One region of the Flexivirga sp. G2 genome, then DNA from elsewhere that is predicted to be linked to it. Evidence: riboswitches for the same ligand, from Rfam matches in the RefSeq annotation. Region 1 holds a riboswitch; the other holds the start of a gene.

What was found. Region 1 has a riboswitch for cobalamin ahead of ACZ50J_RS20130 (hypothetical protein). Riboswitches for the same ligand answer to the same signal wherever they lie in the genome.
Region 2: it holds a riboswitch for cobalamin, as region 1 does, so the genes downstream of both, metE (5-methyltetrahydropteroyltriglutamate--homocysteine S-methyltransferase) here and ACZ50J_RS20130 (hypothetical protein) in region 1, are expected to answer to the same signal.

Annotation. Positions count from the first base shown of each region.
Region 1 is NZ_AP039675.1:4,149,829-4,160,925, reverse strand. It holds gene ACZ50J_RS20145 (hypothetical protein) at 1-642, opposite strand, end outside; gene ACZ50J_RS20140 (RNA polymerase sigma factor) at 629-1,144, opposite strand; gene ACZ50J_RS20135 (nucleoside/nucleotide kinase family protein) at 1,442-2,119, opposite strand; cobalamin riboswitch at 2,160-2,297, shown strand; gene ACZ50J_RS20130 (hypothetical protein) at 2,373-3,374, shown strand; gene ACZ50J_RS20125 (energy-coupling factor transporter transmembrane component T) at 3,371-4,501, shown strand; gene ACZ50J_RS20120 (ABC transporter ATP-binding protein) at 4,498-6,093, shown strand; gene ACZ50J_RS20115 (ECF transporter S component) at 6,090-6,956, shown strand; gene ACZ50J_RS20110 (aldo/keto reductase) at 7,019-7,855, opposite strand; gene ACZ50J_RS20105 (RNA polymerase subunit sigma-70) at 8,023-8,226, shown strand; gene ACZ50J_RS20100 (Clp protease N-terminal domain-containing protein) at 8,309-9,139, shown strand; gene ACZ50J_RS20095 (HAD family hydrolase) at 9,313-10,047, shown strand; gene ACZ50J_RS20090 (glycoside hydrolase family 65 protein) at 10,051-11,097, shown strand, end outside.
Region 2 is NZ_AP039675.1:3,403,250-3,414,346, reverse strand. It holds gene metE (5-methyltetrahydropteroyltriglutamate--homocysteine S-methyltransferase) at 1-2,093, opposite strand, end outside; cobalamin riboswitch at 2,147-2,357, opposite strand; gene ACZ50J_RS16535 (helix-turn-helix domain-containing protein) at 2,356-3,009, opposite strand; gene ACZ50J_RS16530 (MFS transporter) at 3,117-4,379, shown strand; gene ACZ50J_RS16525 (MBL fold metallo-hydrolase) at 4,380-5,189, opposite strand; gene ACZ50J_RS16520 (alkaline phosphatase family protein) at 5,445-6,872, shown strand; gene ACZ50J_RS16515 (MFS transporter) at 6,931-8,205, opposite strand; gene ACZ50J_RS16510 (MFS transporter) at 8,348-9,631, shown strand; gene ACZ50J_RS16505 (Maf family protein) at 9,612-10,241, opposite strand; gene ACZ50J_RS16500 (Na+/H+ antiporter) at 10,389-11,097, opposite strand, start outside.

The DNA of each region.
Region 1 (11,097 bases):
GGGTCCGCCGGACGGGCTCTCCAGCGGCACCGCGCCGGCGTACTCCTGATCACTCAGCGGACTCGCCTGGGGCAGGCTCGGTGACATGGCCGGGGGCTGGTCGGCTGCAGCGGACAGCTTCGTGGAGGTCGAGTCGGACCGTGCGGTGGACGGACCGGTCAGCGCAGACGGACCGCTGGCTGACGAGGTCGTCGTCCCGGACCTGGCCGCCGAGGATTTGGCGCTGCTGCCGTCGGAGGACGGCAGCTGTGTGCTCAGCCCGCTGCGTGGGGTGACGGGCTCGTTCAGCGCCGGTGTCCTCGAACCGCCGGTCGATGCGGGACTGCCGGTCGTGCTGGGTGACGGACTGGCCGAGCTCGAGCTCATCGCCGGCGACAGTCCGTTGACGACCTCGTGCTTGCCGCCGTCGTGCAGTGCGACCACGGTGACGCCGACGATCGCTGCCGCGGCAGCCGCCGCGCCGACGCCGGCGAAGATCCGGGTCATCGGGCTGGTCCGCCGTCGGCTGTTCAGTGCCGCGGCGAACTGCTCCTCGCGATCCCGGTCCAGGTCTGCGTCGGAGACCTGCAACGCCTTCGCGGCGAACGCGTCGCGCAGGCGGCGTTCCAGGTCCTCCTGGTCGTGTTGCTCAGACGGATTCATCGGGTACGCCTCCTTGCATGATCTTGGTGAGTGTGGCCATGGCCCTGCTTGCCTGTGATTTGACGGTGCCCTTGCTGATGCCGAGCGCGTCGGCGATGTCCGCCTCGGACATGTCGGACCAGTAGCGCAGCACCAGCACCTCGCGCTGCCGCGGCGGCAATTGGTCGACCGCCCGCAGCACCTCCTGGTGCTCCTCGGCGAGGATCACGTCGGTGTCGGCGGGCGGCGCGATCTCCGGCTCGGCGACCTTGAGGTGGGCGCGCACGGTCCGGCGCCGCCGCAACATCGACCTGGACTGGTTGACGACCGCCTGCCGCAGGTAGCCGACCGCGGCCCGGGAATCACGCAGCGCGGCCCGGTTGCGGTGCATCCCGAGGAACGCTTCCTGGACGACGTCCTCGGCGCTCGCGGTGTCGTCGACCAGCAGGCGCGCGAGCCGCACCATCTGCAGGTGGTGCGTGCGGTAGAGCTCGGCCAGATCGACCGGTTCGTCCGCGGTCATCGTGGCAGGGCGAGGGAGTGAGCCACGGTCATGGACCCGACCTCCCAAGCGATACGGCCTTTCGGCATACACGGCGGGCGCGGTCAGTGTCATGACGTCCCGACCCCTCGCCCAGACCCTAACCAGTCGTCGTGGTGGAAGGGAACGCCGCACCGCGGCAGGCCGGGAACCGGCTGCCGTCCAGCGATCATCGCGTCGCACCTCACGGTGGGTAGACGCACGACCGGCGGTCAGGTTGCCTCGGCGCGCTCGGCGATATACCGCGTGCGCGTGCGATCGGTCACAGAGTGCCGGTCCTCACGGCAGCAGGAGTATGGCGTCCGCACGCTCCCGCGTCGACCGCACCAGCACCGCGTTCCGCTCGTCCGAACCCAGCGCTCGCTGCGTCGCCTCCGCCACGCTGCGGCCGTAGCTGCGGTGTCGTTCGATGAGTCGCTCGCGGCGCAGTTCGTCGGGGGTCTCGACATACCAAATGGCGTCCAGCAAACCTGGCACCTCGCGCCAGGGCCGGTCCGCGAGCAGCAGATAGTTGCCCTCGGTCAGCACGACCTGCGTGTCCGGGGCGATCGGGATCGAGCCGGCGATCGGCTCCTCCAGCGACCGGTCGAAGGCGGGCGCCCACACGGTGTCCTGCCCGATGTCGTCGCCGATGTGCTTGCCGGTCTGCTCGCCGCCGCGTCGAATCCGGGCGAGCAGTTCGACATACCCGACGGCGTCGAACGTGTGCGGTGCTCCCTTGACCGGCCTCCAGCCTCGTTCGTCGAGGACGGCCTGCGCCAGGTGGAAGCCGTCCATCGGGGCGATCACCGTGCGGAGGCCGCGCTCGCGACACCCGCGGGCGAGCACGTCGGCGGCGGTCGACTTGCCGGTCGCGGGTGGCCCGGTCAGCCCGACGACGACGCGGTCGTTCCGGCCGGCCAGCTCGGCGATGGCGTCGACAGCGGTAGCAGTGTCGAGGGTGGGTCCGGAGGTCACCCGCGTGACTCTGCGGCATTCCGGTCCCATGCACAAGCGCTGCTAATCTGTGGGACGGCGTCCGTGTCGGGCGCCGGGGTGTGAGCAGGGGAAGCCGGTGCGAGTCCGGCGCTGTCCCGCAGCCGTGAGTGGCCGGTCGGTCGCGAGTCGGAATACCTGCAGCGCCCAACACCGGATCGACTGTCGAGGACTGCAGTCGCGGGCGAGAGTCTGTCGCGCGCGGGAAGTCGCGACACGAAAGGACACCGCCCGCATGCCCAGCCGCACGGTGCGATCGGCCGCAGCCCTCGCACTCGCCACTTCGGCCACCACCTTCGCGTATGTCGGATCGGCCGCGCCCGCACAGGCGGCCGGTTACAACGGCTACTGCAAGACCAGCTCCGGCGTGACGGTCGTCGTGGACTTCCGTGGACTCGGTGGTGGGGTCGCGATCCGCTGCGCTCCGGTCGGTGCCGGCGCCAACGGGCTCGATGCGCTGCGCGCGGCCGGGATCCCGATGACCGGCACGGGCATGTATGGCGACAGCGTCGTGTGCACGTTGTACGGCAAGCCGGACCGCTCCTGCCCGCGCATGCCTCCGGCGGATGCGTACTGGAGCTACTGGCACGCGGCCAACGGTGGTTCGTGGACCTACAGCTCCGACGGGCTGACGAACCGCACCGTCATACCCGGCGGTTTCGAGGGCTGGTCGTTCACTCAGGGGTCGACCAATGTCGCGCCCGGCGCCGCGCCGTCCCGTCCGGCGAGCGCGCCGAAGCCACCGCCGGCGACACACACCACGCAGCCGCCGGCACCGCCGCGTCATACGAGCTCGACCGCGCCGAACGGCACGAAGACCACCACGAGCAAGAGCGGTTCGACGCCGGGCACAGGTGACGGCGGTGGATCGCAGCCGGAGTCGACGACCGCCGCCGCACAGACGAAGGCGGCCAAGGCGTCGAAGGCGGCCAAGGCATCGAAGGCAGCGAAGCAGAAGGCTGCCGCGAAGAAGGCGAAGGCCAGCCGTTCCGCGTCGGCGAGCAGCGCCGCGAAGGCGAAGCACGGCACGGCGTCGTCGAGCTCGTCCGCCGGGGCGGCCGGAGGTTCGAGGGGCGACGCGGAGAATGCGGCCATGGCCAACAGTGACGACCTGATCAAGGACTCCAAGAAGTCGTCCGGTGTCAACGCAACAACCGTCGTCGGTGGCATCGTCCTGGCGGCACTCGTCGTCGGCGGCGGCGCCATCGCGATCGTCCGCCGGCGCAACCTCGGGTGAGTCGGCTGCCTGGGTCGGTCCATCCGGTCGCCTGGTGGTTGTGGGCGATCGGCCTGGCCGTGGCGGCGTCGTTCACGACCAACCCGCTGTTGTTGTTGCTCCTGATCGGCGTTGCTTGCTTCGTCGTGGTGCTGCGCCGCGGCAACGCGCCGTGGTCGCGCTCGCTGCGGCTCTACCTGCTGCTCGGGCTCTTCATCGTCGTGGTGCGGGTGGCATTCCGGTGCCTCCTCGGGGAGTCCAGCGGTGGCACGGTCCTCCTGGACCTGCCGTCGATCCCGTTGCCGGAGTGGGCAGCCGGCGTCAGCCTGCTCGGGCCGGTGCACCTGTCGGATCTGCTCGCCGGCCTGTATGACGGACTCCGGCTCGCGGCGATGATCATCTGCATCGGCGCGGCCAACTCGCTGGCGAATCCGAAGCGGCTGCTCAAGGTGGTGCCGATCGGGCTCTACGACATCGGCACGGTCGTCGTGGTTGCCGTGTCCGTCTTCCCACAGATCGCGGACAGTCTCCGCCGCGTGCGACGAGCACAGCAGCTGCGTCCGGATCGGGACGGCAAGAAATGGCACGTGGTGCGACGGATGATCGTGCCGGTGTTGGCCGACGCGCTCGATCGCTCGCTTCTGCTTGCCGCTGCGATGGATTCGCGTGGTTACGGTCGGCGCGGACCGACCCCGGTGCGGACCCGACGGATCCTCGGAGTGGTGACGGTTGTCGGGCTGATCGCGGTGTGTGTCGGCATCTTCGGTGTGCTCGACGATCGCGCACCGTCCCTTTTCCGGTGGCCCGCCTTCGTCGTCGGTGTCGTGCTCGCGGCCGGCAGCCTCGCCTTCTCCTCGCGGGAGCGCACCGTGACCAGATATCGACCCGAGTCGTTCGACGTGATCGCTGCCGCGGTCGCCGCTGCGGGGCTGGCGTCGGGCGTGCTGATGCTCCTTGCCACGCATGTGACGCCGGACCACTTGGATCCGTCGACCTCGCCGGTGGAGTGGCCGGTGGTGGACCTGCTTCCCTTGGTGGCGGCGGTGGTCGGCTTGGTCGCGGCGGCGGTGTCGCCACCCGGCGTCATACGCGATTCGGGTCAGGATTCGATGCAGGACTCGGCCGAGGACGAGGAGGTGCCCGCATGATCGAGTTGCGTGACGTGTCGGTGAGGTATGCCGACGACCGGGCACCGGAGTTGGCGCACGTCGATCTCTCGGTCGAAGAGGGTGAGCTCGCACTGGTCGTGGGACGCACCGGTGTCGGCAAGTCCACCCTGCTCGGCACGATCAACGGGCTCGTGCCGCACTTCACCGGCGGGCGACTGTCCGGGACCGTGACGGTCGCCGGCATGGACACTCGGGACCACCCGCCGCGTGAAATGGCCGACGTCGTCGGCCGCGTCGGCCAGGACCCGCTCGCGGGATTCGTCGCGGACACCGTCGAAGATGAACTTGCCTATGGAATGGAGCAATTGGGGGTCTCGCCGGCCACCATGCGCAAGCGGGCCGAAGAGACGCTGGACCTGCTGGGGATCGCTGCGCTGCGGGCTCGATCCCTGACCACGTTGTCCGGCGGGCAGCAGCAACGCGTCGCGATCGGTGCGGCGCTGGTGACAGCACCCAAGGTGCTCGTCCTGGACGAGCCGACGTCCGCGTTGGACCCGGGGTCCGCCGAGGAGGTGCTGGCGGCGATCACCCGACTCGTGCATGACCTCGGGACGACGGTCGTGATGGCCGAGCACCGACTGGAAAGGGCTGTGCAGTATGCCGATTCGGTGATCACCCTGCCCGGTGGCGGCGTCGTCCGCAGTGGCGATCCGGCGACGATGATGATCGATGCGCCGGTCGCCCCGCCGGTGGTGGAACTCGGGAGACTGTGCTCCTGGACGCCGATCCCGTTGTCCGTCAGGGACGCTCGTCGAGCGGCGCGACCGTTGCGGGAGAAGCTCGAAGCACCGACCGTGCGAAGCCGGGCGGCGGGGGAGACCGTGCTCCGGGCGGGTGGCGTGACGGTGCGCTACGGCCGGCGGGTGGCCGTACGAGAGGTCGATCTCGAGCTCGCGTCCGGCACGGTGACAGCACTGATGGGTCGCAACGGGTCGGGCAAGTCTTCCTTGATGTGGGCGTTGCAGGGCAGCGGCGCACGTAGTTCCGGCTCGGTCTTGGTGGACGGCATCGAGACTGCAGCCAAGGACGGTAAGCGGCGGGACGCAGCTGACGCCGCGACGCGGATCGGTCTGGTTCCGCAGAGCGCGGCCGACCTGCTCTATCTGGAGAGCGTCGACGAGGAGTGCGCGGCTGCCGGACCAGCAGCGCGCGAACTCCTCGACGAGCTCGCGCCGGGCATCGACGGGAGCCAGCACCCCCGCGATCTGTCCGAAGGACAACGTCTTTCGCTCGTCCTGGCGATCCAACTGGCAGGACGTCCGCGCGTGCTGCTGCTGGATGAGCCGACGCGCGGGCTGGACTACACAGCGAAGGCGCTGCTGTCGAGACAACTGGATGCGCTCGCGCGTGACGGGCATGCCGTGCTCGTGGCGACCCATGACGTGGAGTTCGTCGCCGGGGCAGCAGATCGGGTCGTCGTGCTGGCCGACGGCGACGTGATCGCCGACGGCCCGACGGCGGAGGTCGTGGCGTCCTCGCCGGTCTTCGCACCGCAGGTCGCCAAGGTCCTCGCGCCGCACGAGTTCCTCACGGTCGACGACGTCGCAATCTCTTTGGGGAAATCGTCGTGAATCAGACGGTGACACCGGGTGCGCCCGGCAGCCGGCCGGACCTGGTGACGACGCTGGGCAGTCACGCTGTCCCGCTGCGCGCTCGGTCGGCACTCGTCCTCGCGCTGATCAGCGTCGCCGGTCTGGCGATGTTCTGCTGGCCACTGCTGACGCACAACGACGTGTCCGGCAGCGCCCACGTCACCGACGCACCGATCATCTTCGCGGCCACGCTGCCGCTGCTCGTCTTCGTCGTTCTGGCTGAATTCGCCGACGGCGGAATGGATTCCAAGGCGCTCGCGATGCTCGGTGTGCTGTCTGCCGTTGATGCAGCGCTGCGACCGATGGGTGGCGGCACTGGTGGTGTCGAGACCGTCTTCTTCCTGCTGATTCTCGCGGGTCGCGTGTTCGGTCCTGGCTTCGGCTTCGTCCTCGGCTGTACGTCGCTCTTCGCGTCCGCGCTCATCACTGCTGGCGTGGGTCCGTGGCTGCCCTTCCAGATGCTCTGTTCCGCATGGATCGGGCTGGGAGCGGGGCTGCTGCCGCGCCGGGTCCGTGGCACGCGCGAGATCGTGATGCTCATCGCGTATGGCGTGCTGGCGGCATACCTCTTCGGCGCGTTGATGAACCTCTACGGGTGGCCTTTCCTCGCCGGCACCGACATCTCCGGGCACGCGAATCTCGCCTATGTGCCAGGGGATTCGCTGTTGGACAACCTGCACCGCTTCGGCGTCTACACGCTGGTCACGTCGACAGGTGGCTGGGACACCGGACGTGCGATCACGAATGCGTTGGCGATCGCCCTGCTGGGTCGGCCGGTGCTGGTGGTGCTGCGCCGGGCCGCGCGGCGTGCGTCATACGACCCGGTGCGCAGCGACAACTGACACCCCGAGGTGGCCGAGTAGCTCGTGAGGGACGAGCGAGCGTATCGAGATCCGGGCCCCTGTCACATTTCCTCGTGGGTGTTCGGGTCGCCGCCGAAGAGACGCCCGTCCTCGCGACCCAGGCCGGTGATGGCCGCCATCTCCGCGTCGGACAGCTCGAAACCGAAGACGTCGAGGTTGGCCTGCTGTCGCTCCGGCGTGGCGGATTTCGGCAGCGGCAGTGAGCCGAGCTGGTGGTGCCAGCGCAGGATGACCTGACCCGGCGTGACGTCGTGTGCCCGGGCCGCATCGGCGACGGGTGCCTCGTCGAACGGAGCCTGACGCTTGCCCATCGGGCTCCAGGCCTCGGTGCGAATCCCGAGGTCCGCGTGGGTCTTTCGCATCTCGACCTGGGGAAAGTAGGGGTGCAGTTCGATCTGATTGACCGCCGGCGTGACTCCGGTCGCTTCGATGATCCGCGCGAGATGCTCGGCGGTGAAGTTCGAGACGCCGATGGTGCTGACGAGGCCGTCCTGCTGCGCGGTCACCAGCGCCTTCCATGCCTCGACGAACTTATCCACGCTCGGGTTGGGCCAATGGATGAGCTGCACGTCGATGCGGTCGATGCCGAGAGTCTCGAGAGACGTGCGGATCGACGCGAGCGCGTCGTCATACGCATGATGCCGGCCGGGGATCTTGGTCTGGATGCGGACGTCGTCGCGCGGGATGCCGGATCGGCGCAGGGCTTCGCCGACTTCGGCTTCGTTCTCGTAATTGACTGCGGTGTCGAGCAATCGGTAGCCGGCGGCGAGTGCGGACCCGATGGCGGTCACGCCGTCGGTGCCCTTGAGCGGGTAGGTCCCGAAACCGATCGCCGGGAGCGTCGTGCCGTCCTGGAGTGTGTATGTCGGAATGCTCACCGGCACCACGCTACGCGTCCCGTCCCGGCCACCTCCATCGCGAGTGACGGCTTCCTCGGCGACTGACGGTCGGATCGGGCCGTCACTCGCCGAAGAAGCCGTCATTCGGCATCAGGGGTGTGTCAGGTTTAGTTGACAAGGCGATTCTTGTCAGGTTTTATTGACACATGAACGACGAACTCAAGCTCACCGAGGCCGCTGCGAGTACGAACCCCGCGCAGGGGTTGGCGGCGGTTCGCGCGCTCCGGGTCCTCGCCGACCGGTTGGAGGACGTGCAGGTGCGCAACGCCCGGGAGCGCGGCTGGAGCTGGCAGGCCATCGCCGATGTCCTGCAGGTCAGCCGGCAGGCCGTTCATCAGAAGCACTCCTGAGGGGCTGTTGTATGACGCCCTCAGCCGTGCACCCCAGGCGTGAAACGCACTGGGAACCAACACACTTCAAGGAGAGACCACCATGTTCAGAGATCCTGAGATTCGGATAGCAATGCTCCAGGCCACCGAGGAGCGCCGCGAGCTCGGTCACGACCTGCTCGGACCCGACCACCTGCTGCTCGGCCTGCTGGCCAACGTGCGCGGCTCGGCATACGAAGTGCTGGCCGGGCAGGGAGTCACCTACGACTGGGCACGTCGGGTGGTGGCGGAGAAGCACGACGACCGGCGCCAGGACGACGACGTCGAGCAGCCGACCGACTCGGCGGACAGCCTCGACGAGGATCGGGAGGCGCTGAAAGCCATCGGTATCGACCTGGACAAGGTCCGCGACGCCGTCCGGGAGGCTTTCGGTGAGGACATCACCGACCGCTGGGGTCAGCGTCGTGACCGCGGCGGACGCGGCCGGCGCGGTGAGCGCCGTGAGCGCGGAGACCGCTCCGATCATGACCGTCGAGGCCGCGACGACGAGCGGGCGGACCGTGAGGACCGGCGCGGTGGCCAGTGGCACGGCGGTCCGCACGGCCGAGGCCCGTGGGGCGGGGAATTCGACGGGTTCGGTGAAGGTTTCGCCGGATTCGGCCCGGGCGGCCGCGGTCGCCGGGGCCCGCGACGCGGCCGGTTCGAGCGGGTGACCGCGAGCATGCGGCGCATGCTGCACGGTCTTCGCGGTGAGCTGCGGGCCGCGCACATGGCGCAGGGGAACGACCGCGATCGGACTCCTCCCGCGGGCATCGTCCTCGCGGCGATCGTCGCGTGCGGTGACCCGGCGGTGGACGCCATCGTCGAGGCGGCCGACAATCCCGACTCGCTGCGCGCAGCGGTCGATGCGCTGGCCGGCCACGCCACCACCTGATCGCCGCCGCCTCGGCCCGGTCGCGTGCTGCTGCACGTGACCGGGCCGTTGCGCGTGTCCGAACACTGCGCCGAATCTCCTTGACGACGACCGGTTCGGGTCTAATCTGCCAAAGAGCCCACAAGGTGTGCGACCACGACGAGCCAACTGCCGACGGAACTGAGGAACGTTCGATGCTTGGACTGCCGGACTCGATCACCACCTGCCTCTTCGACCTCGACGGTGTCCTCACGGACACCGCCAGCGTGCATCGCACGGCGTGGAAGCAGATGTTCGATGCCTACCTGGAAGCCAAGGACGGCAAGGGATTTCAGCCGTTCACCGATGACGACTACAACAAGTATGTCGACGGCAAGCCGCGTCAGGACGGCGTCCGCGACTTCCTGAAGTCCCGCGACATACAGCTGCCGGACGGATCGCCGGACGACGGTGGTGACGCCGAAACCGTCTGGGGCCTGGGCAATCGGAAGAACGACAAGGTCCAGGACGAGATCAAGCGCAACGGCGTCAAGGTCTACGAGGGGAGTCGGCGCTACCTGCAATTGGCACAGGAGCAGGGCCTGCGCCGGATCGTGGTCTCCTCGAGCGCCAACACCAAGATGGTCCTCGAGGTCACCGGCCTCGAGCAGTACATCGAGGGCCGCATCGACGGTGTCACGTTGTCGGAACAGCACATCAAGGGCAAGCCGGCACCGGACTCGTTCCTCGCCGGCGCGAAACTCGCCGGCGCATCGCCCGAGCAGGCGGTCGTCTTCGAGGACGCGACCTCGGGAGTGGCCGCCGGCCGCGCGGGCAACTTCGGCTACGTCGTCGGCGTGGACCGCGTGGGGCACGCGGATGCGTTGAAGGACAACGGTGCCGATGTCGTGGTGCAGGATCTCGCCGAACTGATCGAACGTAAGGGCTGAACGATGACCGACAACGCCAAGAGCGAATTCACCGTCGAGCCATGGCGCGTCCGCGAACTCGGTGTCCATCCGGGCAATCTCGCGCAGTCGGAGTCGGTCTTCGCCCTCTCCAACGGACACATCGGCGTGCGCGGGAACTACGACGAGTCCACGCCGAACGGTCTGCTCGGGACCTACCTCAACTCCTTCTACGAGGAACGCCCGCTGCCGTATGCCGAGGCGGGCTACGGATACCCCGAGGAAGGGCAGACGATCGTCAATGTCACGGACGGCAAGATCATCCGGCTGCTCGTCGACGACCAGCCGCTCGACCTCCGGTATGGCGTGGTGCGACACCAGGAGCGCACGCTCGACCTGCGTGAGGGACTGCTGCACCGCGACCTGACCTGGGAGACCACCGCAGGGACGCAGGTCCGCATCCGCTCCACCCGCCTGGTGTCGTTCACCCAGCGCGCGATCCTCGCTATCCGCTACACGGTCGAGGCCGTCAACAAACCGGTGCGCATCGTCATGCAGTCGGAGATGGTCGCCAATGAGAAGCTCGCGGTCGCGTCCAAGGACCCACGAGTGGCGGCTGCGCTGAAGGATCCGCTGAAGCCGGAGGAGGCCTCGAACACCGAGAACCGGTCGCTGCTGATCCATCGCACGAAGAAGAGCAAGCTGCGCGTGGCCGTCGCCTGCGACCATGAGATCCACGGCGACGACGGAACCGAGTTCCACAGCAACACCTACGTTCAGCCCGACTGGACGCGCACCACCCTCGGCACCGAGCTCGAGCCCGGCGAGAGCGTCGGTATGACGAAATACGTTGCCTACGGCTGGAGTTCGCAGCGCACCCTGCCGGCATTGCGGGACCAGGTGGACGCCGCGTTGTCCGCGGTGCTGCACACCGGATGGGACAACCTGGTCGCCGAGCAGCGCACCTACCTCGACGAGTTCTGGGACGGCGCCGACGTCGAGGTCGACGGTGACCCGGTCATCCAGCAGGCGGTGCGTTTCGGTCTCTGGCACGTGCTGCAGTCGGGTGCCCGGGCGGAGGGTCGCGCCATA
Region 2 (11,097 bases), 750 kb from region 1:
ATGTCGTAGACACCCGGACCCACGGCCTTGGTGTAACCCGACTCCCGCAACTCGTCCGCCAGCGACATACCCGATCGGGTCGCCTCGAGACTGATCACGTCGGCGTCCAGGTCGTCGATCGCGGCGAAGATGTCACCGAAGTCGGCATAGCACATGTGTGTGTGCACCTGGGTGCCGTCGTCGACGGAACTCGTTGCCAACCGGAAGGATTCGGTCGCCCAGTCCAGGTATGCCGGACGGTCGGCACTCCGCAGCGGAAGCGTCTCGCGCAGGGCCGGCTCGTCGACCTGTATGACGCGGCAGCCGGCCGTCTCGAGGTCGCTCACCTCGTCCCGGAGGGCCAGCGCAACCTGACGTGCGGTGTCGCCGACCGGCTGGTCATCGCGCACGAACGACCAGGCGAGCATGGTCACCGGGCCGGTCAGCATGCCCTTGACCGGACGCTCGGTGAGCGACTGTGCGTACTGCCACCAGCGGACCGTCATCGGCTCCGGGCGGGAGACGTCACCGAAGATGATCGGCGGCCGCACACATCGGGTGCCGTAGGACTGCACCCAGCCGTGTGTCGTCGCCAGGTAGCCGTCCAGTTGTTCGGCGAAGTACTGGACCATGTCGTTGCGTTCGGGCTCGCCGTGGACCAGGACGTCCAGACCCAGCTCTTCCTGCAGAGCGACGACCGACGCAATCTCGTCGCGCATCGCGGCGTCATACACCTTCTGATCGATCTCCTTGCGCCGCAACGCTGCTCGTGCCTTGCGCAGGCTGTCGGTCTGCGGGAAGGAGCCGATCGTGGTCGTCGGCAGCAGCGGGAGACCGAGTGCCTTCTGCTGTTGCACTCGACGCTGCTCGAACGCGGTGTCGCGACGCGAGTCGGCGGCGCTGACGGCCGCCACCCGAGCGCGAATGGCATCGTCGTGCGTGCGAGCCGATGCACGGCGGGAAGTGACCACCCGACGCGACGCGTCCAGCGCCGGCGCCGCGGCCCCCTCGTCGTCGAGCGCCGTTGCCAGCGTTCGCAGTTCGAGCACCTTCTCGTGGGCGAAGGCGAGCCAACTGCGGACCTCGTCGTCGACCGTCGTCTCCCGAGAGGCATCGAGCGGGACGTGCAACAACGAGCAGGAGCTGCCGACGACCAGGTCGTCGACGCGACCGGCCAGCTGCCGCAGGGTCGTCAACCGCTCGTCGAGGTCGGCAGCCCAGATGTTGCGGCCGTCGATCACGCCGGCGACCAGGCGCTTGCCGGGCAGGCCGTGCTCAAGGATCGCGGTCACGTTCGCCGGCACCGTGCAGTCGATCGCCAGGCCGTCGACCGGGGCTTCGGCGAGCACCTCGAATGCGTCCTGCAAGGCGGCGAAATAGCTGGCAATCAACAGCTTCGGTCGCTTCGTCGCTGATCCGAGCCGGTCGAGCGCGTGCCGTGCTGCATCGAGCACCGCTGCCGGCTGATCCAGGACGAGCGCGGGTTCGTCGATCTGCACCCAGTCGGCGCCTGCGTCGTGCAACGCGCCGAGCACGTCGACATACACGCCGAGCAGGGGCTCGAGCAGGGAGAGCGGGTCGAAGTCGGCCGGTGCCTCCGGTGCGGGTTTGGACAGCAACAGGAAGGTGAGCGGGCCGACCAGCACCGGACGTGCGGCATGGCCGGCTTCGGTCGCCTGCGCGAGGTGCGCCAGCTGTCGAGTGGCATCGGCGGTGAACGTCGTGTCGGGGGAGAGCTCTGGCACCAGATAGTGGTAGTTCGTGTCGAACCACTTGGTCATCTCCAGCGGCGCGACCGCATCGGTGCCGCGGGCCATCGCGAAGTAGACGCCGAGTTCGTCGGTCGCTGCGGCGCGGTACCGCTGGGGGATTGCTCCGACCATGGTGACCGTGTCGAGCACGTGGTCGTAGTAGGAGAAGTCGCCGGTCGGGACTTCGTGGATTCCGTTGTCGGACAGTTGCTTCCAGGCGTCGGCGCGCAGTGCCGCAGCCACGTCGTGCAGTTCGTCGGCGCTGGTGCGGCCGGCCCAGTAGGCCTCGACCGCGCGCTTCAGTTCACGCTTCGGCCCTTGCCGCGGCCAGCCGAGGACGGTGGCAGTGGTGCTATTGGTCATCTCAAACTCCTTCGCGACCCACCCGAGAGGTCACAGAATCGACCGAACCCGGGTTCGGGCTCGGGCGACAGGCAGGTATTCGGACTCGTGAGCCCGCCGAAAGGCGCCTACTGTCCGTCGCTTCCCAGCCGGAGGCCAGTGCGTATGACGGAGGTCGTTCTCACATACCGCTGCGGGGCAGTCCCGGAATCACACCGGGTTCCCTCTTGCGACGCGTCATGCTGATCACTCGGCACACCGCGAACCTGTTGCGTTCCGCAGCCTACTTCTCGCGCGAAGCCTGGCCGGGAGTGGTTCCCTCTGCGGACTCTTCGGCGCGAAGCACATCGTTGACGGGGGCGCCGAAGGAGAAGCCCACATAGGTATGCCGCTCGACGCCGTCGCCGGACGCGGCAAGTTGCCGGGAGCGCTCCATCCAACGGGACGTCAGGTCCCACGCGTCGTCCTGGAACTCCTCGACTTCGGTCCGTGACAAGTGCAGGCCGAAGTCGTTGAACCAGCTCTTGGGACCGTTCGGCTCATCTGTGTCGCTGAAAGCAACTGCCATGGCGGCGTGGGCGATCTCCTGGGTGAGATTCTCCAGTGACCCGACAGCCTGTGCTCCACCGGGCAGCTTGCGCAGCTCGCTCATGTCGGTGCGGAATCCCGCATCGGACACCACCTGCCACCAGCGTTCACGACCGTCCGCGGCATGTGAGGTGTCCTCGACGATGAGTCCGTAGCGGGCAAGTTGCCGGAGGTGAAAACTCACTGAATTGGCAGGTTCACCAACGGTTTTCGCCAGATCGACGGCGCGCGCCGAACCTCGGGTGACCAGTTCGACGATGAGTCGCATGCGCAGCGGGTGGGCGAGCGCTTTGAGTTCCCGCGGGTCGCCGAGTCGTTTCGGTTGCGACCGGTCCGGTGGAGTGCTCACGGGACCACTGTGCCGGAGGAGACGCAGAATTCGCAATCAACAATGCGCAAATAGAGTTGCGCAAAGTTACTTGCGGAATCCTGGTGGTGAGGGGCAAGCTGGCCGTCATGACATCAGCAGGCACGTCCACCGACGCGGCTCCGGCCCGGCCCGCGCTCTGGCGCAATCGGGACTTCCAATTGCTGATGGTCGGCAACACCCTCAACGGCATCGGCTCGCGGATGAGCGGGCTCGTGTTCCCGCTGCTGGCGCTCTGGATGACCGGCAACGCCGCCTTGGCGGGCCTCGTCGGGGGAGCAGTCGTCGCCGGGTTGGTTATCGCGGGTGTCCCGGCGGGGGCGTTCGTCGATCGATGGAACCGGCGGCCGACGATGGTGTGGTCGGCCCTGGTGGCAGCGGCGACATACGCGACGGTCGTGCTGGCGTATGCCGCGGACGTGCTCACCATTGGGCAGCTGGTGGCCGCCGGAATCGTGGTGGGTGCGGCAGAAGCGGTCTTCGGCCCGGCCGACACCCTGGCGACGAAAACCGTTGTGCCTGCTGAAGACCTGAGCACCGCCATGTCGGTGGTCGAGGGCCGGCAGGGGGTGACCGGCCTGATCGGCCCGCCGCTGGGCGGCCTGCTCTTCTCGGTCTCCCGTTCCTTGCCGGTGTTGGCCGATGTCGCGTCATACATCGTCTCGGCGATAGCAGCCATGTCGATCCGGACGCCACTCCCGGCTCCGCCACCCGAAGGCGGCGAGCACGAGCCGCCTTTGCGGGCAATGCGATCCGGGCTTCGGTTCGTATGGCGCAACGATGTGCTGCGGTCAGTCGTGATCGTCGCGACACTGCTGAACTTCGCGGTGAACGGTTTCATGCTGGTGCTCGTCGTCGTGCTGCAGGAGCGCGGCGTTCGTCCTGCGGGCATCGGCCTCGCCGAGACCGCGATTGCCGTCGCGACAATCGTCGGTGCGGTGATCTCCACGGCCGTGCTGAAGAAGCTGGCGGCCGGGCGCGTGCTGATCGGTGGCACGGTGCTGCTCGGAGTCTGCCTGGTCGCCTGTGCACTGGTCCACGGCTACGCCGCAGTGCTGGCGTTGCTCGTGATCGGCTTCCTGCTGATACCGGCGGTCAACGCGGGCTTCTTCACCTACATCATGACGATCACACCGGACGCCATCCAGGGTCGGGTGCAGAGCACGTTGATGACCCTGCTGATGGGGATGTCACCGCTGGCACCCGTGGTGGGCGGACTGCTGGTGGAGTGGTGGAACGGCGAGGTCTCGCTGATCGTGCTCGGCGGGCTGACCCTGCTGAGCGCGCTCGTGATCGTCCTCGTCGGACCACTGCGCCGGATGCCGCTGCTGGCCGACGTCGCGCCCGCCTGATCAGGTCAGGTGGTCGTAGTCGCCACGTGCCCAAGCGGCGTGGCGCTGCGCGGAGCGTTGCACCGCGGCGGCCGCGTCGGTCGGCACACTGCGCCCGAAGTTGTTCCAGATCTCGTCGTACTGCAGGTGCTCCACACGTGCGGCGATGCGCAGGGCAACGTTGGCGGACAACGGAATCCGGTTGGGATAGGACCGCATGAAGGCAACCGTCCGGCGGTCCGGGTTCGGCGTGATCGAGTCACCGCCGAGCAGCGCGCCACGTCCGTCGGCACCCTGCGCCCAGTGCGCCACGGCGCTGCCCGGGAAGTGGCCGCCGACCTTGATCAGGGTCAGTCCCTCGGTGAGGGTGACCTCGTCGTCCCACTCGGTGATCGCCGGTCCGCGCCTGCCGAGCCACTCGGTGTCGGCGGCATTGACGTAGACCGGGGCGTCGTCGAACGCTGCCGACCACTCCAGCTGGACGCCGAACATGTGCGGGTGGCTGGGTGCGATCCACCGAATCCCGCCGAGGGCGGCGACCGCCTCCACGGCGGCGTCGTCGATCAGGCCCGGCGGGTCCCAGAGCAGGTTGCCCGCGTCGGTCTGCACCAGCAGACCGGTCTGCCCGATGCCGGCATCCGAGTGGACCGCGGTCAGACCGGGATGCAACTCGTGGACGTCGACCCGGCTCCCGTCCGCGAGCAACTGCTTGACGCTGGTCCATTCCTGGCCGGTGGCCGGCACATATTGTCGTTCGTCGACGCAGATGGGGCAGTCGCGGTCGCCGGCAAGGTCGTCATACTCCACCGCGCAGGTGGCACAAGTGATCATGTGTCAATTGTGATACCTCAAGTTGACTTCAAGTCAATGCGCACATCGTGCGGCCCGTCCTCCGTGTGACGCGGTAGCGAACGATGGGGGATGCGCACGTGCATGATGGTCGAATTTTGTTGTGGGCAAACAAGACTGGGTAATCGCATTGGTAAGCAAGGGGACGTTTGCTGTTTCCCTCGAACTCGATCGAGCGTCGCCGTCGCAGGAGTTCTCTCGTGTGTGGCCGAAATCCACGAACCTGAAAGGTTTCTCATGGCCCACCTCACACGCCGGCGCTTCCTCGGTGCAGCTGCAGCGAGCGGCGGTATGGCGGCGGCGATGTCCCTGCTGCCGACCAGCGTCCAGAAGGCGCTCGCCGACACCCCGACCACGGCACCTCGCATGCGCGATATCAAGCACGTCGTGATGCTCATGCAGGAGAACCGCAGCTTCGATCACTACTACGGCACCCTCTCCGGCGTCGACGGGTTCGACGACCGTCGAGCCATCCGGCTCCCGAACGGCCGATCGGTCTTCCACCAGCCGGACAGCGTCAATCCGGACGGCTATCTGCTGCCGTTCCACTTGGACACCAGACGTACCAGCGCACAGGCGATTCCGTCGACCAGCCACGCGTGGAGCGTGCAGCACCGGGCCTGGAACAACGGGACGATGGACCAATGGTTGCCCGCGCACCGCGCGGCCGACAAGGAGAACGGCCCTTATGTCATGGGCTACTACACGCGCGAGGACATCCCCTTCCAATACGCCCTTGCCGACGCGTTCACCATCTGCGATCACTACCACTGCTCGGTGTTCGGCCCGACGTGGCCGAACCGGATGTACTGGATGACCGGCACCATCGACCCGGGCGGCACCGGCGGCGGCCCAATCATCTCCAACGTCGAGCACAACGGCGGCTACACCTGGACGACGTACGCCGAGCGGCTGGAGGCGGCTGGCGTCAGCTGGAAGGTCTACCAGGAAGAGGACAACTACGGCACGAACATGTTGTCGACCTTCAAGAACTTCCAGGAGGCGTCACCGTCGTCGCCGCTCTACAAGAAGGGGATGAGCGTCGACTCGCACGGCACCTTCGAGTACGACGCCAAGCACGACCGGTTGCCTGCGGTGTCCTGGATCCTCCCGACCAGTACACAGTCCGAACACCCCGACTATCTGCCGGCGGCCGGCGCGGACTACGTGGCCTCCAAGATCGAAGCCATCGCGTCGAACCCCGACGTCTGGAAGAAGACGGTCTTCATCCTGGACTACGACGAGAACGACGGGCTCTTCGATCACGTCGTGCCGCCGACTCCGCCCGCCGGGACTCCGGACGAGTTCATCGGCGGGCTCCCGATCGGCGGTGGCTACCGCGTGCCGTGCCTGATCGTGTCACCGTGGACCGCGGGCGGCTGGGTGTCCAGCCAGAACTTCGACCACACCTCGGTGCTGCAGTTCCTCGAGCGGTTCACCGGTGTTCGCGAGCCGAACATCACCGACTGGCGACGACGCACCTTCGGTGACCTGACCTCGGTCTTCCAGCACGGTGGAGGCGGGCAACGACCCCCGCGGCTGCCGGACACCGGGCCGGAACTCGCACGTGCTCAGTACGAGGTCGAGCACTATCCCGCACCGACGTTTCCGGGCAGCAAGCAGCAGATGCCGCATCAGGAACGCGGCCACCGGCCGCACCATTGAGCCGTCGGTTCCGTGCCTGTGGCGGCGACGTCCGGGCACGGAACCCCCAGCTGGTTCGTCAGCCGCTGGCTTCAGCAACAACGCTCGTGTCACGTGTCCCGAACTGAATTCCCTTCTGTTCCTTGCCGATCAGCGTGAGAACGATGACGGCGATGAAGACCGGCACGATGGTGACGGACAATGCGAACGGGTAGCCGTGCGATGAGGCGAGGGCTTCCTGGATCGGCAGGTTGAAGGCGGCCAGGCAGTTGCCGAGCTGGTAGGTGACCCCGGGATAGAAGCCGCGGATCTCGTCGGGGGACAGCTCCGTCAGGTGCGCCGGTATGACGCCCCACGCGCCCTGCACCATCACCTGCATGAGGAACGAGCCGAGGATGATCATGCCGACCGACGTGGAGTAGGCGAACAGCGGCACGATCGGCAGGCCGAGCACGGCACACAGGACGATCAGCGTCTTGCGGCCGTACCGTTCGGACAGTGCGCCGGCGACCGCACCGCCGATGATGGCACCGATGTTGTAGACCACCGCGATCCAGGTGGCCGTCGACTTGGCGAAGCCGAGCGCGTGGTCGGACGTCTCCTTCAGGAAGGTCGGGTAGACGTCCTGCGTGCCGTGGCTCATCCAGTTGAACGCGGTCATCAGCAGCACCAGGAAGATGAACCGCTTCCAGATCGTCGGGTTCTTGATGATGTCGCCGACGCTGGTGGTGGTCGACTTGAAACGCTGGCGGCTCTCCCGCCATACCTCCGACTCCTCGACGCGGGCGCGGATGATCAGCGAGATGATCGCCGGGATGATCGAGAGTGCGAACATCCATCGCCAGGACAGCCCCCACCAGGTGTTCAGCACCAGGAAGGCCAGTGAGGCGAGCAGGTAGCCCATCGAGTAACCGCCCTGCAGGATGCCGGAGAAGAAGCCGCGGCGCTGCGCCGGGATCTTCTCCATGGCCAGCGCCGCTCCCAGGCCCCACTCGCCGCCCATGCCGATGCCGTAGAGCATCCGCAGGATCATCAGCACCCAGAAGTTCGGTGCGAACGCGCACAGGAACCCGACGACCGAGTAGAACGCCACGTCGACCATCAGCGGGACACGGCGCCCGGCGCGGTCGGCCCACAGCCCGAAGATGAACGCCCCGACCGGACGCATGATCAGCGTCATCGTCGTGATCAGCGACATCTCGGTCAGCGACTTGCCGAAGTCCTTCGCGATCTGGGCATAGATGAGCACGACGAGGAAGTAGTCGAACGCATCCATCGCCCAGCCGAGGTATGCCGCAGCGAACGAATTTCGTTGATCCGCGGTGAGTTTCGTCGATGCGGGAACGGTCGACATACGACTCCTTCGGTGGCCGGGTGCATAGCTGTCCGAAGAACGAAGCTAGACCCGCCGAACGGGTCGCCGTGGCGTTGCGGGCGGGTGATCTGGACTCCTGACCAAACCCTTACCTTCCACAACCCCTACCGTCCGGTTCGGGATGGCAGTGTGGGGCAGCGTGACAGTGCACGAAAGGGGGCGCGCGACGGTGGGGACCGACGACGTGGATCGACCGCCGTTGAGCCATAACCGCGACTACGCGTTCCTCATAGCCGGCGGTGCCGTTTCCAGCCTCGGTAGCCGGATGAGCAGCCTGGCGTTCCCGCTCATCACCCTCGCGGCGACCGGTAGTCCGTTCGCCGTCGGCCTGGTCGCCGGTGCGACGACGATGGCGCTGGTCCTCGTCGGTCTGCCGGCGGGTGCGCTCGTCGATCGGTGGGACCGCCGGCGGACGATGATCTCGGCGGCCGCGCTGGGCGGCGCGGCATACCTCTCGGTCGCCATCGCCGTCTTCGCCGACCACATCACCGTGCCGCACCTGATGCTCGCTGCCGCGTGCGGCGGAGTCGCCAACAGTTTCTACAACCCCGCCGAGCAGGTCGCCGTCCGGCACGTGGTGCGCAAGAGCGACATACCGCGCGCGGCCGTCAACAACCAGGTGCGCTCGGCGACGGCCGGGCTGGCCGGCCCGCCGATCGGTGGTTTCCTCTTCGGCATCACCCGCGGCCTGCCGATGGTCGCGGACGCGCTCACCTATCTGGTCGCCATCGTGTGCGCGTCCCGGGTTCGTACGCCGTTGCCGGGTGTCGCCACCCAGGACCGGGAACCGTTGCTGCCCTCCATCCGCACCGGACTGGAGTTCCTCTTCGGGCACCAGTTGCTGCGGACGATCACCCTGCTGTCGACCGTGCTCAACTTCGCCGGCACCGGCCTGGTCGTGTCGGTGACGATCACCATGCAGCAGCGGGGCACCGCGCCGGCGTGGATCGGTGCAGTCTCCAGTGCGATGGCCGTCTCGATGCTGCTCGCGTCGCTGCTGGCCGGCCGGATCCTGGAGCGGATGAGCGTCGGGCTGCTGATGTTCCTGACACCGGTCGTCGGCGCGGTCGCCTTCGCCGGTATGGCGTACGTGCACGCACCGGTCGTGCTGATGATCCTGATGGCGTGCGCGACGTTCCTGCTGGCACCGTGCAACGCCGCGGTCATCGCCGTGCTGACCGACCGCACCCCGGCCGACCGGCTCGGCCGGGTGATGAGCGCCGACAACGTGCTGTCGCTCGTGCTGACCGCGCTGGCGCCCGCGACCATGGGTTTCCTGATCGGCACGGTCGGCGGTGAGGAGGCGATGGTCACCTTCGCCGTGCTGCTCGCGCTGTCCGGGGTCGTCGTGCTGGCCTTTCCCCGGTTGATGCGGATGCCGTCGGTCAGCCCAGCAACTGATTGAACGTGACGCCGACCTCGGCGAGCATGTCCCGCAGCACCGGCAGGCTGAGTCCGACCACGTTGTGATGGTCGCCCTCGATGCGACGCACGAACGGACCGCCCAGCCCGTCGATGGTGAAGGCTCCGGCGACCTGCAACGGCTCGCCGGTGGCGACATACGCCTCGATCTCGGCGTCGCTGAGATCCGCGAAATGCACCACGGTCGAGGCGACGACACCGAAGGTTGCGCCAGTGGATTCGTCCCGTGCGTCGACCATCCAGTGCCCGGTGTGCAACGTCCCGGAGCGGCCGCGCATCCGTCGCCAGCGCTCGGTCGCCTCGGCGGCGTCGGCCGGCTTGCCGAACGTCTGGTCGTCGAACTCCAGCACGGAGTCGCAGCCGAGCACCAGGGCGTCGGCATCGGTCCCGGCGGCCACCGCCTCGCACTTGGCGCGCGCGAGCAGAAGGGCGACCTCATCCGTGGCCAGCGCCTGACCGAGGCCGGCCTCCGCACGCGCGATCGCCGCCGGCTCGTCGACGTCGGAGACGATCACCTCGGGCTCGACACCGGCCGATCGCAGGGTGGCCAGACGGGCGGGGGACGCGGAGGCGAGGATGAGTTCGACGGTCACGAGCGGCAAGCCTATTGCGTCATCTCACGAGTCTGTGGAAGTGCGGCGTTGAGGACACGCTGCGACGACGATCGGTGACGTCGCGCGGCGAGCGCGAACTCGTGAGCTCTCGACGCCGCGTCAGCGCTGAGGAGTGCAGCCAATGGATCAGCCGAGGACACTGTCCTCGAAGCACCAGCGCCAGCCTTCGCCGGGTTCGAAGGAGCGCATGACCGGATGCCCGGTCTCGGCGTGGTGCTTGCTGGCGTGCTTGCCCACCGAGGAGTCGCAGCACCCGACGTGCCCGCAGGACAGGCACAGTCGCAGGTGGACCCAGACGGTGCCGTCGGCCAGGCATTCCTCGCAGCCCTCGGGAGTGTTCGGGTCGACCGCGAACGGCGCCTCGGCCAGGTGCTCGCAGCCGAACTGGCGCTCCTCGGGGGTGAGCAGCATGCGTTCGGTCAGGCTGCGGTCGAATTCGTGGACACGCGCGATCATCGACTCCTCGAGGTCGAGCGAGCCCATGACCGCTTGGAGCACCTCGTGATCCATCACGCCCTTGTCGCGCATCTTCAGCACCTTGCTGCGCTCGGAGTCGAGCATCGCCGACCGCAACCGCCGGTAGGCGTCGGACGGCGTCTCGCTGGTCCCGTCGCCGTGGCCGAGCCGCTCCCAGGCGAGGTTGGCACGGCGCGCGCCCTGGTGACGCAATGTCGTGATGACCTGCTCGGGGATCTCGAACTCGGTGTCGTCCAGTTCCTCCTCGAGCCGTCGGTTGCCGGCATTGACAGCGGCCTGGGTGAGCTGCGCGGTCTGCAGGGCGTCCTCGCGGGGATCGGGTCCGTGCAGGTCGAGTCGGCGGGAGACGAAGCCAAGG